Regions from separate parts of the Bradyrhizobium sp. USDA 4506 genome, predicted to be linked through region 1. Evidence: riboswitches for the same ligand, from Rfam matches in the RefSeq annotation. Region 1 holds a riboswitch; the other holds the start of a gene.

What was found. Region 1 has a riboswitch for cobalamin ahead of ACVIHF_RS08765 (DUF1636 family protein). Riboswitches for the same ligand answer to the same signal wherever they lie in the genome.
Region 2: linked by a shared signal. The riboswitch ahead of ACVIHF_RS32495 (TonB-dependent receptor) and the one ahead of ACVIHF_RS08765 (DUF1636 family protein) in region 1 are both predicted to bind cobalamin.

Annotation. Positions count from the first base shown of each region.
Region 1 covers NZ_JBSSBM010000002.1:1,403,336-1,409,160, forward strand. Annotated here, with positions in the region: gene ACVIHF_RS08755 (cobyric acid synthase) at 1-621, opposite strand, end outside; gene cobO (cob(I)yrinic acid a,c-diamide adenosyltransferase) at 633-1,286, opposite strand; cobalamin riboswitch at 1,323-1,534, shown strand; gene ACVIHF_RS08765 (DUF1636 family protein) at 1,629-2,003, shown strand; gene cobW (cobalamin biosynthesis protein CobW) at 2,000-3,034, shown strand; gene cobN (cobaltochelatase subunit CobN) at 3,034-5,825, shown strand, end outside.
Region 2 covers NZ_JBSSBM010000002.1:6,418,649-6,424,473, reverse strand. Annotated here, with positions in the region: gene ACVIHF_RS32510 (ATP-grasp domain-containing protein) at 1-655, shown strand, start outside; gene ACVIHF_RS32505 (ABC transporter substrate-binding protein) at 674-1,666, opposite strand; gene ACVIHF_RS32500 (hypothetical protein) at 1,871-2,044, opposite strand; gene ACVIHF_RS32495 (TonB-dependent receptor) at 2,157-4,439, opposite strand; cobalamin riboswitch at 4,549-4,746, opposite strand; gene ACVIHF_RS32490 (FecCD family ABC transporter permease) at 4,859-5,825, shown strand, end outside.

The sequences.
Region 1 (5,825 bases):
GTCATCGAACAATGTCGGATCGCCGCGGAATTTGTTGATGATAAAGCCCTGGATCATCGCGGCATCATCAGGGTCGATCACCGTCTTGATGCCGACGAGCTGCGCGATCACGCCGCCGCGGTCGATGTCGCCGACCAGCACCACGGGCACGTCTGCTTTGCGCGCAAAACCCATATTGGCGATATCGGCTTTGCGTAAGTTGACCTCGGCGGGGCTGCCGGCGCCCTCGACCAGCACCAGATCGGCGCGCTGCTTCAGGCGCGCAAAACTCTCCAGCACCGCGCCCATCAGCGATGGTTTCATGCCGGCATATTCGCGCGCGCGTGCGGTGGCGATCCGTTTGCCGTGCACGATGATCTGGGCGCCGACATCGGTCTCGGGCTTGAGCAGCACCGGGTTCATGTCGGTGTGCGGCTCGACGCCGGCGGCGAGCGCCTGCAATGCCTGCGCGCGTCCGATCTCGCCGCCATCGACGGTCACGGCGGCGTTGTTCGACATGTTCTGCGGCTTGAACGGCAGCACGCGCAGGCCGCGCCGTCGGGCGGCGCGGGCGAGGCCGGCGACGATGAGCGATTTGCCCACGTCCGAGCCGGCTCCCTGGATCATCAATGCGCGCGCCATCGTGATGCCCGTCAGAACTCGACGCCCGGCTGGGCCTTGATGCCGGAGCGGAACGGATGCTTTACCAGCGTCATCTCGGTGACCAGATCGGCAATCTCGATCAGCTCCTCCTTGGCGTTGCGCCCGGTGAGCACGACATGGGTCATCGGCGGCTTCGACGTGGTCAGGAAGTCGACGACATCGGCGATCGCAAGGTAATCGTAGCGTAGCGCGATGTTGATCTCGTCGAGCACGACCATGCGCAGGCTCGGGTCCGCGATCAGCTGCCTGGCCTTTTCCCAGCCGGCTTGCGCTGCCGCGATGTCGCGGGCGCGATCCTGCGTCTCCCAGGTAAAGCCTTCGCCCATGGCGTGAAATTGACAGAGATCGCCGAAATGCCCGGTGAGCAGGCGGCGCTCGCCGGTATCCCAGGCGCCCTTGATGAACTGCACCACGGCGCAGGGAAAGCCGTGAGCCACACAGCGCACGATCATGCCGAACGCGGAGGACGATTTTCCTTTGCCGGCGCCGGTATGAACGATGATCAGGCCCTTTTCACCGCTCTTGGTCGCCATGATGCGGTCGCGGGCGGCCTTCTTTTTCGCCATCTTGTCCGCGTGGCGCGCATCCGGCGAAAGATCGGTGCCGACGGCGCCGTCTTCAGCGTCCTTTCCATCAGAAGTCATCACATTCCTTCGGCTTGACAAGTGCGAGGCTTGGACGAATGGTGGTCCTGCGTTGGTTCCTGTCCTACGACAGGCGAAGAGGGAATGCGATAGGGCTCCGCTAAATCGGGCCCGAAGCGCAGCCGCCCCCGCGACCGTGACCGGAGAGATGCCCAAGCCACTGATTCCATACGGAGTCGGGAAGGTGGGCATCGAAGGGTAAAACCTGCTCCGCAAGCCGGGAGACCTGCCAACGCAGCATGTTGTGAAACCGGCGGACGGGGTGTTCCGCGACGGGGAACGAACCTGTCCAAAATCGGTTCGTGTGCCTCATCGCTTCCCGCTGTCAATCCAGGAAGGGCGATGAGCGTCACACTTCATGTCTGCATCACCTGCCGCGCCGGCCAGACGTCGGCGGAAGGTGAACTCGCGCCCGGTGCACGCCTGCATGCCGCGCTTGTCGAGGCCGGCGTGCCCGATGACGTCAATCTGGTTCCCGTCGCATGCCTGTCGGCCTGCAGCCAGGGCTGCTCGGTCGCGCTCAGCGCGCCGGGGCGCTGGTCCTATGTCTACGGCCGACTGTCCGCTGATAATGCCGCGGATGTGATCGCCGGTGCCTCCGCCTATGCGGCGGCGCCCGACGGCATCGTGCCGTGGCGCAGCCGTCCGGAAATCTTCCGCAAGCAATCGCTCGCCCGCATTCCACCTCTTCCCGTCGTGCCGGAGGCCGCAGAATGACCACGCTCGCCAAAATTCCGGTCACCGTCGTGACCGGCTTTCTCGGCTCCGGCAAGACGACGCTGATCCAGCATCTGATCCGCAATGCCAACGGCAAGAAGCTCGCGGTGCTGGTCAACGAATTCGGCAGCGAAGGCGTCGACGGCGACATCCTGAAGTCGTGCGCCGACGCCAATTGTCCGGCCGAGAACATCGTCGAGCTCGCCAATGGCTGCATCTGCTGCACCGTCGCCGACGATTTCATCCCGGCGATGGAGCAGTTGCTGGCGCGGAACGTGAAGCCCGATCACATCGTGATCGAGACCTCGGGGCTCGCCCTGCCGAAGCCGCTGCTGAAAGCGTTCGACTGGCCGGAGATCCGTTCGCGGATCACGGTCGACGGCGTGATCGCGCTCGCCGACGCCGAGGCCGTCGCCGCCGGCCGTTTTGCGCCTGATCCGGCCGCGGTGGATGCGCAGCGTGCAGCGGACGACAATCTCGACCACGAGACGCCGCTGTCGGAAGTGTTCGAGGACCAGATCGCCTGTGCCGATATCGTGCTGCTGACCAAGGCGGATCTCGCCGGGGCGGAGGGGATCAAGGCAGCGAAAGCGGTGATCGCGGCCGAGATGCCGCGCGAGGTGCCGATGTTGCCCGTCGTCGACGGCACGATCGACGCGCGCGTGATCCTCGGGCTCGGGGCGGCGGCGGAAAGCGATCTCGCGGCGCGGCCGTCGCATCACGATGGCGAGGAGGAACACGAGCACGACGATTTCAATTCCGTCGTGATCGATCTTCCGGAAGTTTCGGATGTCGACGCGCTGGTCGCCTCGATCAAGGGGCTGGCGCGCGAGCAGAACGTGCTGCGCGCCAAGGGCTACATCGCGGTCGAAGGCAAGCCGATGCGGCTGTTGGTGCAATCGGTCGGCGAGCGGGTGCGGCATCAGTTCGACATGCCCTGGGGTGCCCGGGCGCGGCAGTCGAAGCTCGTCGTGATCGGCGAACATGCCGACATCGATGAAGCCGCGATCAGGGCACGGCTTGGTGTCTGATGCACGTCGTCTTCCGCGAGAGCCGCGGCCTTGAGGAGACCGCGACGCCAAGGGACCTCGGCCAGGATCCGGCCGATCTCGTGGTGTTGTCGTTTTCCGACAGCGATCTTGCTGCCTTCGCGGCCGGCTGGCGGCGCGGCCGTGCTGCGCTGCCGTCGCTGCGGCTCGCCAATCTCGCGGAGCTGCGCCATCCGCTGTCGGTCGATACCTATATCGAGCGGACGCTCTCGCACGCCCGCGGCATTCTGGTGCGGCTGATCGGCGGCGAGCCCTATTGGTCATACGGGCTGGCCGCGGTGCATCGGCTGGCGAAGGAGCGCGGCATCGCCCTGGTCGTGCTGCCGGCCGATGGCCGCGACGATCAGCGGCTGGATGAATTCTCGACCTTGCCGGTCTCGACGCTGCGCCGTCTGAAGGTGTTGTGCGACAAGGGCGGCCCGGTTGCCGCTCAGGCCGTGATCGCGCAACTGGCGCTGGCGTCCGGACTCTATGCCGGGCCGGTGGTCGGCGAGATCGATCTTCCCGAGATCGGCGTCTACGATCCCCGGCGCGGAGCCATCGCGGCGTTGCCGGCACCGGATGGCCGGCCGCGCGTGCTGGTTACGTTTTATCGTTCTTATCTCGCGGCCGGCGACACGGCACCGGTCGATGCATTGATCGATGCATTGCGTGAGCGGGGCTTTGATGCTCATGGCGTGTTCGTCACTTCATTGAAGGCGGCGGGCGTGGCCGATTGGCTGCGCGTTCAGTTCGCGCAATGCGCTCCAGCGGCGATCGTCAATGCGACCGCGTTTTCCGCGGCCGGTGACGACGGCACGACGCCCTTCGACGCCGCATCATGCCCGGTGTTCCAGGTCGCGCTGTCGACCGCGCGGCGCGAGGATTGGGCCTTGTCGCTTCGCGGCCTGTCGCCGGGCGATCTCGCGATGCATGTGGTGCTGCCGGAGGTCGACGGCCGCCTGTTCACAGGGGTCGTGAGCTTCAAATCGCCTGGTGAGCGCGATCCCGAGCTGCAATTCGCGCATCTTGCGCATCGACCGGATGCCGAGCGCGTCGCTGCAATTGCCGCACGCGTGGCCGCTTGGCATCGGCTTGCCGGCAAGCCGGCACAGGAGAAGCGGCTCGCGCTGGTGCTCTCGAACTATCCCGGCCGCCCGCATCAGATCGCGCATGCCGTCGGCCTCGATGCGCTGGCTTCAGTCGAGGCGTTGCTGACCGATCTCGCGGCTGCGGGATTTGACCTTGAGCCGGTGCGGTCGCTAGGCGACATTCTTTTGCGGAGGACTTTGACGTGGAACGTCGCCGACTATCGCGCGGCGCTTTCCGGCCTTCCCGAACTGCTGCAGGACGATCTCAGCCGCGCATGGGGCGCGCCGGAGGATGATCGGGATTGCCGTGACGGCGCATTTCATTTCGCTGCGATCTGTTGCGGCAAATCGGTCATTGCCGTTCAGCCGGAGCGCGGTGAGGTAGGGCAGCGCGACGCCGACTATCACGATCTCTCACGCACGCCGCGCCATGCCTATGTCGCGTTCTATCTGTGGCTCAGGCAGCAGGCCATCGATGCCGTCGTCCACATCGGCGCGCATGGAACGCTGGAATGGCTGCCCGGCAAGTCGGTTGCGCTGTCGCCCGCATGCTGGCCGGAGGCGCTGATCGGCGATCTGCCTGTTGTCTATCCCTTCATCGTCAACGATCCCGGCGAGGCGGCGCAGGCCAAGCGCCGGATCGGTGCCGTGACGATCGGCCATCTGCCGCCGCCGCTCGCGAAGGCCGCGGTGCCGGAAGGCTTGCGCAATCTCGAGCGCTTGCTCGATGAGTATTCGACCGCCGACGGTCTCGATCCGGCGCGGCGGCAGCGCCTGATCGCCGCGATCCGCGACGAAGCGCGCATCGCCGGGCTGGAGGACGATCTCGGTCTCGCCGCGTCGGTCTCCGCGGCCGAGGCCATTCCGCAGATCGATCGTTTCGTCTGCGACCTCAAGGAAAGCCAATTCGGCGACGGCTTGCATGTGTTCGGGCAGGGCGCTTGCGGTGAGGCGGAGAGGGCGGCGCTGCGCGATGCGCTCGCGGGGCGGCGCGTGGCGCCGGGGCCGTCGGGCTCGCCCTATCGCGGACGCCGCGACGTGCTGCCGACCGGACGTAATCTGTTTGCGGTCGATCCGCGCGCGGTGCCGACGCCGTCGGCGCATGCCCAAGGCGTGAAACTCGCCGAGGAGCTGTTGCGGCGTCATTTGCAGGATCACGGCGACTGGCCGAAGGGACTCGTGGTCGACCTCTGGGGCTCCTCGACGATGCGCACCGCCGGCGAGGACTTTGCGATGGCCCTGCACCTCGCCGGCATCGCGCCGCGCTGGGATCATGGATCGGGGCGGGTGTCGGGCTACGACATCATCGCGCCGGCGGAGCTCGGCCGGCCGCGCATCGACGTCACGTTGCGGGTGTCGGGGCTGTTCCGCGACGTCTTCTCAGGGCTGGCCCAGTTGTTCGAAGCCGCAGCGGAGGCGTTGTCCGAACGCAGCGACGAGGCGGACGAGAATCCTTACCGGCAGCGCATCGCGCGCGTGTTCGGTCCTCGCCCCGGACATTATGGCGTTGGCATTGCGTCGCTGTCGGATGTCTTCACCGAGGAGGCGCGCGAGGCGGCCGGCGAAGCCTGGCTGTCGGCATCGTCGTGGGCTCTCGCATCCGACGGCGAGATGCGGCCCGATCGCGCCGGCATCGAGGCGCGGCTCGCGGCTGCGGACAGTTTTGTTCACACTCAGGATCTGCCGGAGACCGATCTGCTGCT
Region 2 (5,825 bases), 5.0 Mb from region 1:
GATCACCGGCACGGTCGAGAAGGCGCAGTCGGTGTTCTGCCACGGCACGCTTGTCGGCTTCCATGCCTACCGCCAGATTGCGGCCGGTGTCGGCGGCGGCGAGGCGATCAAGGAGAGCGTGAGCCGGCCGGCGATCCGCGCCGGCCTCGAGACCATCGGCGCGCATTTTGGTTGGCACGGTGCGCTCTCGGTCGACGTCATCATGCCGCTCGACAGCGCGACGCCGCTGTTGATCGACTGCAACCCGCGGCTGGTCGAGCCGATGAACGCCTTTCAGTCGGGCGTCGATCTGGTCGATCTGCTGCTGCGCGTCTCGCGCGGCGAGACTCCGGCGCCGCTGCCCGAGGGCCGCGCCGGCGTGCGGACGCATCTGGCGATGCAGGCGCTGCTCGGCAGTGCGTCGCGCGATGGTACGCGGCGTGACCTGATCCGGGAATGCGGCCGCATCGCCGCGGGCGAAGGGCACTATCGGGGAAGCAGCGAAGAGCTGACGCCGGTGCGGCTCGACTGGCTCAGCGCCGTGCCGCTGGCGATGACGACAGTGCTGCTGCTGGCATCACCGCAGATCGCCTCATCGCTGGCGCGCGGCGGCTTTGGCGCGCATCTGCTCGATCGCGGCAGCATCAAGGCGATCGAGAACGGCGATTTCCGCTAGTATCCCTCCAGCGCGAATTCACCGCACGATCTTGTCTGCGCGCTTCAAGAGCTCCGGTGGAATCTCGACGCCCACGGCCTGGGCCGCCTGGAGATTGAATATCAGCTCTCGCTTGGTGACGACGCCGACTGGCAGGTCGCCCGGCTTCGCGCCCTTGAAAATCTTGTCGGCGAATGTCGCAAACTCGCGCCATGTATCGGCGACGTTGGCCCCATAAGTAATCACCCCGCCCGCGTCCGCCTGGCCGCCGGGAAACATTGCCGGCAAGCGGTTCTTGATGGCCAGTTCACCGACTCGTTTTCGATTGCTCCAGGGCACCGGCACTTCAAGGACCAGCAGCGCCTCCGCGCGCTCCTTTGCCATCCCGGCAATCGCGGCCTCCAGATCGTCCGCACCCTTGACCTTCACGATTTGCGGCTCCAGCCCCAGCGCCTTGGCTGCGGCCTCGTTGGCGCGGTCAATCGGGGCGAGCCCGCGTTCATCCGCGCCGGGGATCGTTTGATCACTGAGAATCGCAACGCGCGTGATCCCGGGGAATGCCTCCTTCAGAAGCTTGAACTGGTCGCTGGCCTGCTGCTGATCAAGGTTGGTGAGGCCCGTGACATTGCCTCCTGGCTTGTCCATCGAGGCGACAAGCTTCAACGCGACCGGATCGGTGACGATCGCAAAGATCACCGGGATCGTCGACGTGGCCTTCTGCGACGCCACCGACGCCGGGCCGCCGAGTGCAAGGATAACATCCACATTCGCACCGACCAGCTCCGAGGCGAGGCCCGGAAGGCGCTCGAGCTTCGATTCGGCAAATCGCGGTTCGATGACGATGTCGCGTCCTTCGAGATAGCCGCGGTCGGCGAAGTCGCTCAGAAGATTTTTCTTGATGGAATCGAAGAGCGGCGACGGGCCGCCGTTGACGAGGATTCCTACTTTCCTGGGAGCTTGTTGCGCATCGGACGGGTCGCACATCGACGCGATCATGCAGAAGACCGTGAGCACTGCCTTCGCAAATCTCATGGCACCGCCCCCCAGCAAGGACCCAGCGTCCATGCGAGCCTAGCATTCAGGGGGTGGGCAACCAATCCGGAAGGGTGGTCCGGCCCATGACCTCGCTGCGACCTAATGTCTGCTTGGCGAGGATGAGCCGGGCTCGGTAGTTCGCAACCTACGAGGCCGCCGCGCGCGACTGCGCGGGATCGGTCGATCGATCTTCGCCGCGCCTCACAACGGCTCGTCATCATTGCCGTAGCGGTCGAGCTTCGGCGTGGCGATGTCGCCGTCCTCGTAGTACTCGTCGTCCTGTAGCGCTGCGGGTGGCGGAGGTTTCTTCGACTTGTCGTCGGCCTTGTCTTTGGTCTTCGTGCCGCCCTTGGTCTGCTTCCCGGCCTTGGCCATGCGTTTCCCCTGCGCGGGTCAAATCAGCTGCCGGAACTCTACCCCAGTTTCCGTGCGTTTGTAATATTCGGAGACGGTGCGGCGGGGCACACCCGCCCCACCGGATCATGCTCTAGAACGTCGCGCCGGCCTTTACCATGTAGGTGCGGCCGGGCAGCGGGTAGGCCGAGAAGCGGCCCTCGGTGAACGTGCTCGCGATGGCGTAGTCGTAATAGAGCGCGTTGAACAGGTTGTTCACGCTCAGCGACCAGAAGAAGCGGTCAACTTGCCCGCTCAGCTTGATATCGGCGGTGGCGTTGCCGGGAATCCGGCTCTGGGTGTTGGCCTGGTCGTTGTCCATGATGCGCGAGCTCCAGGCCCGCACCGTGGCGTCGAACACCAGATAGTTCTGCCAGATATTCCAGGTGACGCCGAGATTGCCGGTGTAGCGCGACACCAGCGGCACGTCGTTGCCGGCCCAGATGCCTTCGCGGAACACCGCGCGGGTGATCGCCATGCCGCCGCGCAGGGTGACGCTGTCGCTGACCTTGAGCGCCGCGCTGGTCTCCGAGCCGTAGCGGCGGGTGGGGTCGAGGTTGGTGTTGAAGAACAGCACCGGGTTGAAATGGATCTCGTTCTCGAGATCCATCAGATAGACGCTGGACTGGACCTGGAAGCGGTTGGTCCTGACGCGAAAGCCGCCCTCGACATCCTGCGAGGTCTGGGTCTTGAGCTGGAAATTCTGCGGGATCGGGGCGAAGGTCAGTGGGTCGAATGACGGACCCGACGCGACGCGTTCGTCGACATCAGGCGTGCGGAATGCGCGTGCCGCGCGGCCGAACACCGAGAAAGTGTCGGTCAGGCGATGCTCGATGCCGACATGCAGCGCGTATTGCGTCTCGTTGCTGTCGAGCGGTGCCGCCTGGGTGTCGAATGCGAATGGCGCATTCGGGTCGTAGCGATCGCGCGCCGAGATGCTGGTGTTCTGAACCCGCGCGCCGTAGGAGAAGTCGGTCGTCGGCAACAGGCCCAGCGTATGTTGCCAATAGCCGGCCACGGACTGCTGCTCGATACTGTAGATGTGGAACGGGTCGACGCCCTGATAGGCGCCGCGCGCCTCGCGGAAGGTCGAATCGTAATAGTCGATGCCGGTCAGGATCGTCGACGGCACGCCCAGCATCACGTTCTTGACGCTGAGCCGCGGCGTCAGCGACCAGGTCTGCAGCGCGGCGTCATTGTAGGTCGAGGCGAAGCTGATGGTCGGCACCGTGCCGAAGAAGCCGCTCTGCGTCTCGCGCTGCCGCCAGCCGCCGTCGACGATGAGGTCGACGCCGTTCATCAGCGTCTTGGTGAAGCCGGCGGTGACGCTGGCGGTCTGCTGGTTGGCATAGTCGAAGGGCGTCGCGGCGCCGCGGCGATCGGTGAGCAGCTCGTTCACGCCGATCGACGGATCGACCAGCCGTCCGCCGGGTAGGCCGAGCTTCTGGTCGCTGCCGGTGACGGTCAGGAAGGCGGTGAGATCCGGCGTCGTGTAGTTGATGTTGCCGACGGCGTTGCGCTGGTCGAGCGCATTGTTGACGCGGTAGCCGTCCGACTTGATGCCGTTGCCGTAGAACGAGGTGGACCACGGGCCGGAATTGAGTGCCGCGGAGACCGCGGCCATGCGGGTGTTGAACGAGCCAACTCCGGCCTCGGCCCGCATCGTCGTCGGCGGGCCGCCGACGCCGGTCTTGGTGATGATGTTGACGACGCCGCCCACCGCGTTGTCGCCGTAGAGCACCGCGCCGCTGTTGCCGCGCGTGATCTCGATGCGCTCGATCGAATCGAGCGGAATCGTGGTGAGGTCGAAGCCGGCCTTGTCGACGTCGTTGAGGCGGCGGCCGTTGAGCAGGAAGAGGGTATTGTCGGTCGCGAACGCGCCGAAGCCGCGCAGGTCGACCGACGTCTTGGCGCCGTTCGGTCCGCCATAGGGCGTTTGCAGCTGCACGCCCGGCACCTGCGCGAGGATCTCGGGCAACGACTGCACCGGCGAATGCGCGATGTCGTCGGCGGTGATCACGGCCGAGGAGGTGCCGACAATGCCGGCGAACTGGCGGCCGCCGGTGCCGCCCGTTCCGGTGGCCACACCGGTCCCTGTCGTGCCCGATCCGGCTCCGCTGCCTGTATTGTTGCCTTGCGAGGTGCCCGGCGCCGGGCGTCGCGGCGCCGGCGCTTCGTCAGCGGCCGGCCTGGCGCGCGTGACGTTCTGGTCGCCCGGCTTGGTGACTTCGATCGCCGGCAGCTGATCGGGAGCGGGTGCCTGCTGCGCCCGCGCTGCGGAGACAAGGAATGCCGGCGCGAGCATCGTCGCCGGCGCGATCATCGTCGACGCGAGCAGAAGCGCGCGGCGCCGCCGATGGAAAGGGAAGGAGAACATAAGAAAGGCCTCGGCAACGTCAGTGGCACGTCACCGCGAACCAGTCTCACCATCGTGCTCACAGCATCAGGTGAAGCTCATGCCTGTACTCCCCGACCGGCAGCATCGCGTGTGACCACGGCTGACGGCAGGTCTCCTGGCTCGCGGGTCGTTACCCTTCGTCGCCTTCCCAGGACCGAGATTCCCAGTGGCCTGTGACGAAGGATTCACCGCATACAGTTGCGGGGGCAGCCGCGGCGTTGGGGAAGTTTCCCCGTACCGCATTCCCTTTTCATCTCATGAAAGAACCGTCATGTTCATCTAGGGTTCGGCCGGGTAGCAAAGTCAATCCGGCGGAAGTCGGGCAATGGCCGTGCGGCCACGGTTTTTGTCGAGTGTCGCTTGTCTGCCACGACGATCGCTGTAAGAGCATGGATCCGATGAGCGTGCAGGATTTTGCCTTGGCGGCCGAGGTCGCGGCGCGGCGCCGGTGGGGCGCCACCGCGGCGCTGCTCGCGCTTGTGCTGCTGCTGCTGGTGATCTCGCTCGGCATCGGGCCGGTGCGGCTGTCGCCGCTCGCGGTGATCGAGGCGCTGTTCGGCGGCGGCAGCGATGTGGCGCAGGTGATCGTGCGCGAGATCCGCCTGCCGCGCACCATCCTGGCATTCGCGATCGGCGGTATTCTTGGGCTGTCAGGCGCGGCGCTGCAAGGGTTGCTGCGCAACCCGCTGGCCTCGCCGTCGCTGTTCGGCGCGCCGCAATCGGCCGCCTTCGGCGCGGTGCTGGTGATCGCGCTGGGCCTCGCCGATGTGCGCTCCTACGCGCTGCCGGTGGTGGCGATCATCGCCGCGTTCGGCTCGGTGTTCGCGCTGCTTGCGATCGCCGGCCGCAATGCCGGGCTGTTGATCCTGATCCTCGCCGGGCTCGCGATCTCGAGCTTTGCGGGAGCCGCGACCGCGCTGGTGATGAATCTCTCGAGCAATCCGTTCGTGGTGCTGGAGATCGCGTTCTGGCTGCTCGGCTCGCTGGAAGACCGCAGCTTCCAGCACGTCGCGCTGGCGCTGCCCTTCATTATCGCAGGCGCCGCCATCCTGCTCAGCCAGGCGAGCGCCTTCCGCGCGCTGACGCTTGGCGAGGAGGCGGCGCAGAGCCTCGGCGTCGACGTCGGGCGGTTGCGGCTCTTCGTGATCACGGGCGTGGCGCTCGGCGTCGGCGGCGCGGTCGCAGTCACCGGCACGATCGGTTTCATCGGCCTCGTCGCGCCGCATCTGATGCGTCCCGTGATCGGTCACGATCCGGCGCGGCTCTTGGTGCCGAGCGCGCTCACCGGCTCGGCGCTGCTGCTCGCCGCCGACATCGCGGTGCGCATCATTCCCTCGACCTCAGACATCAAGGTCGGCGTGCTGA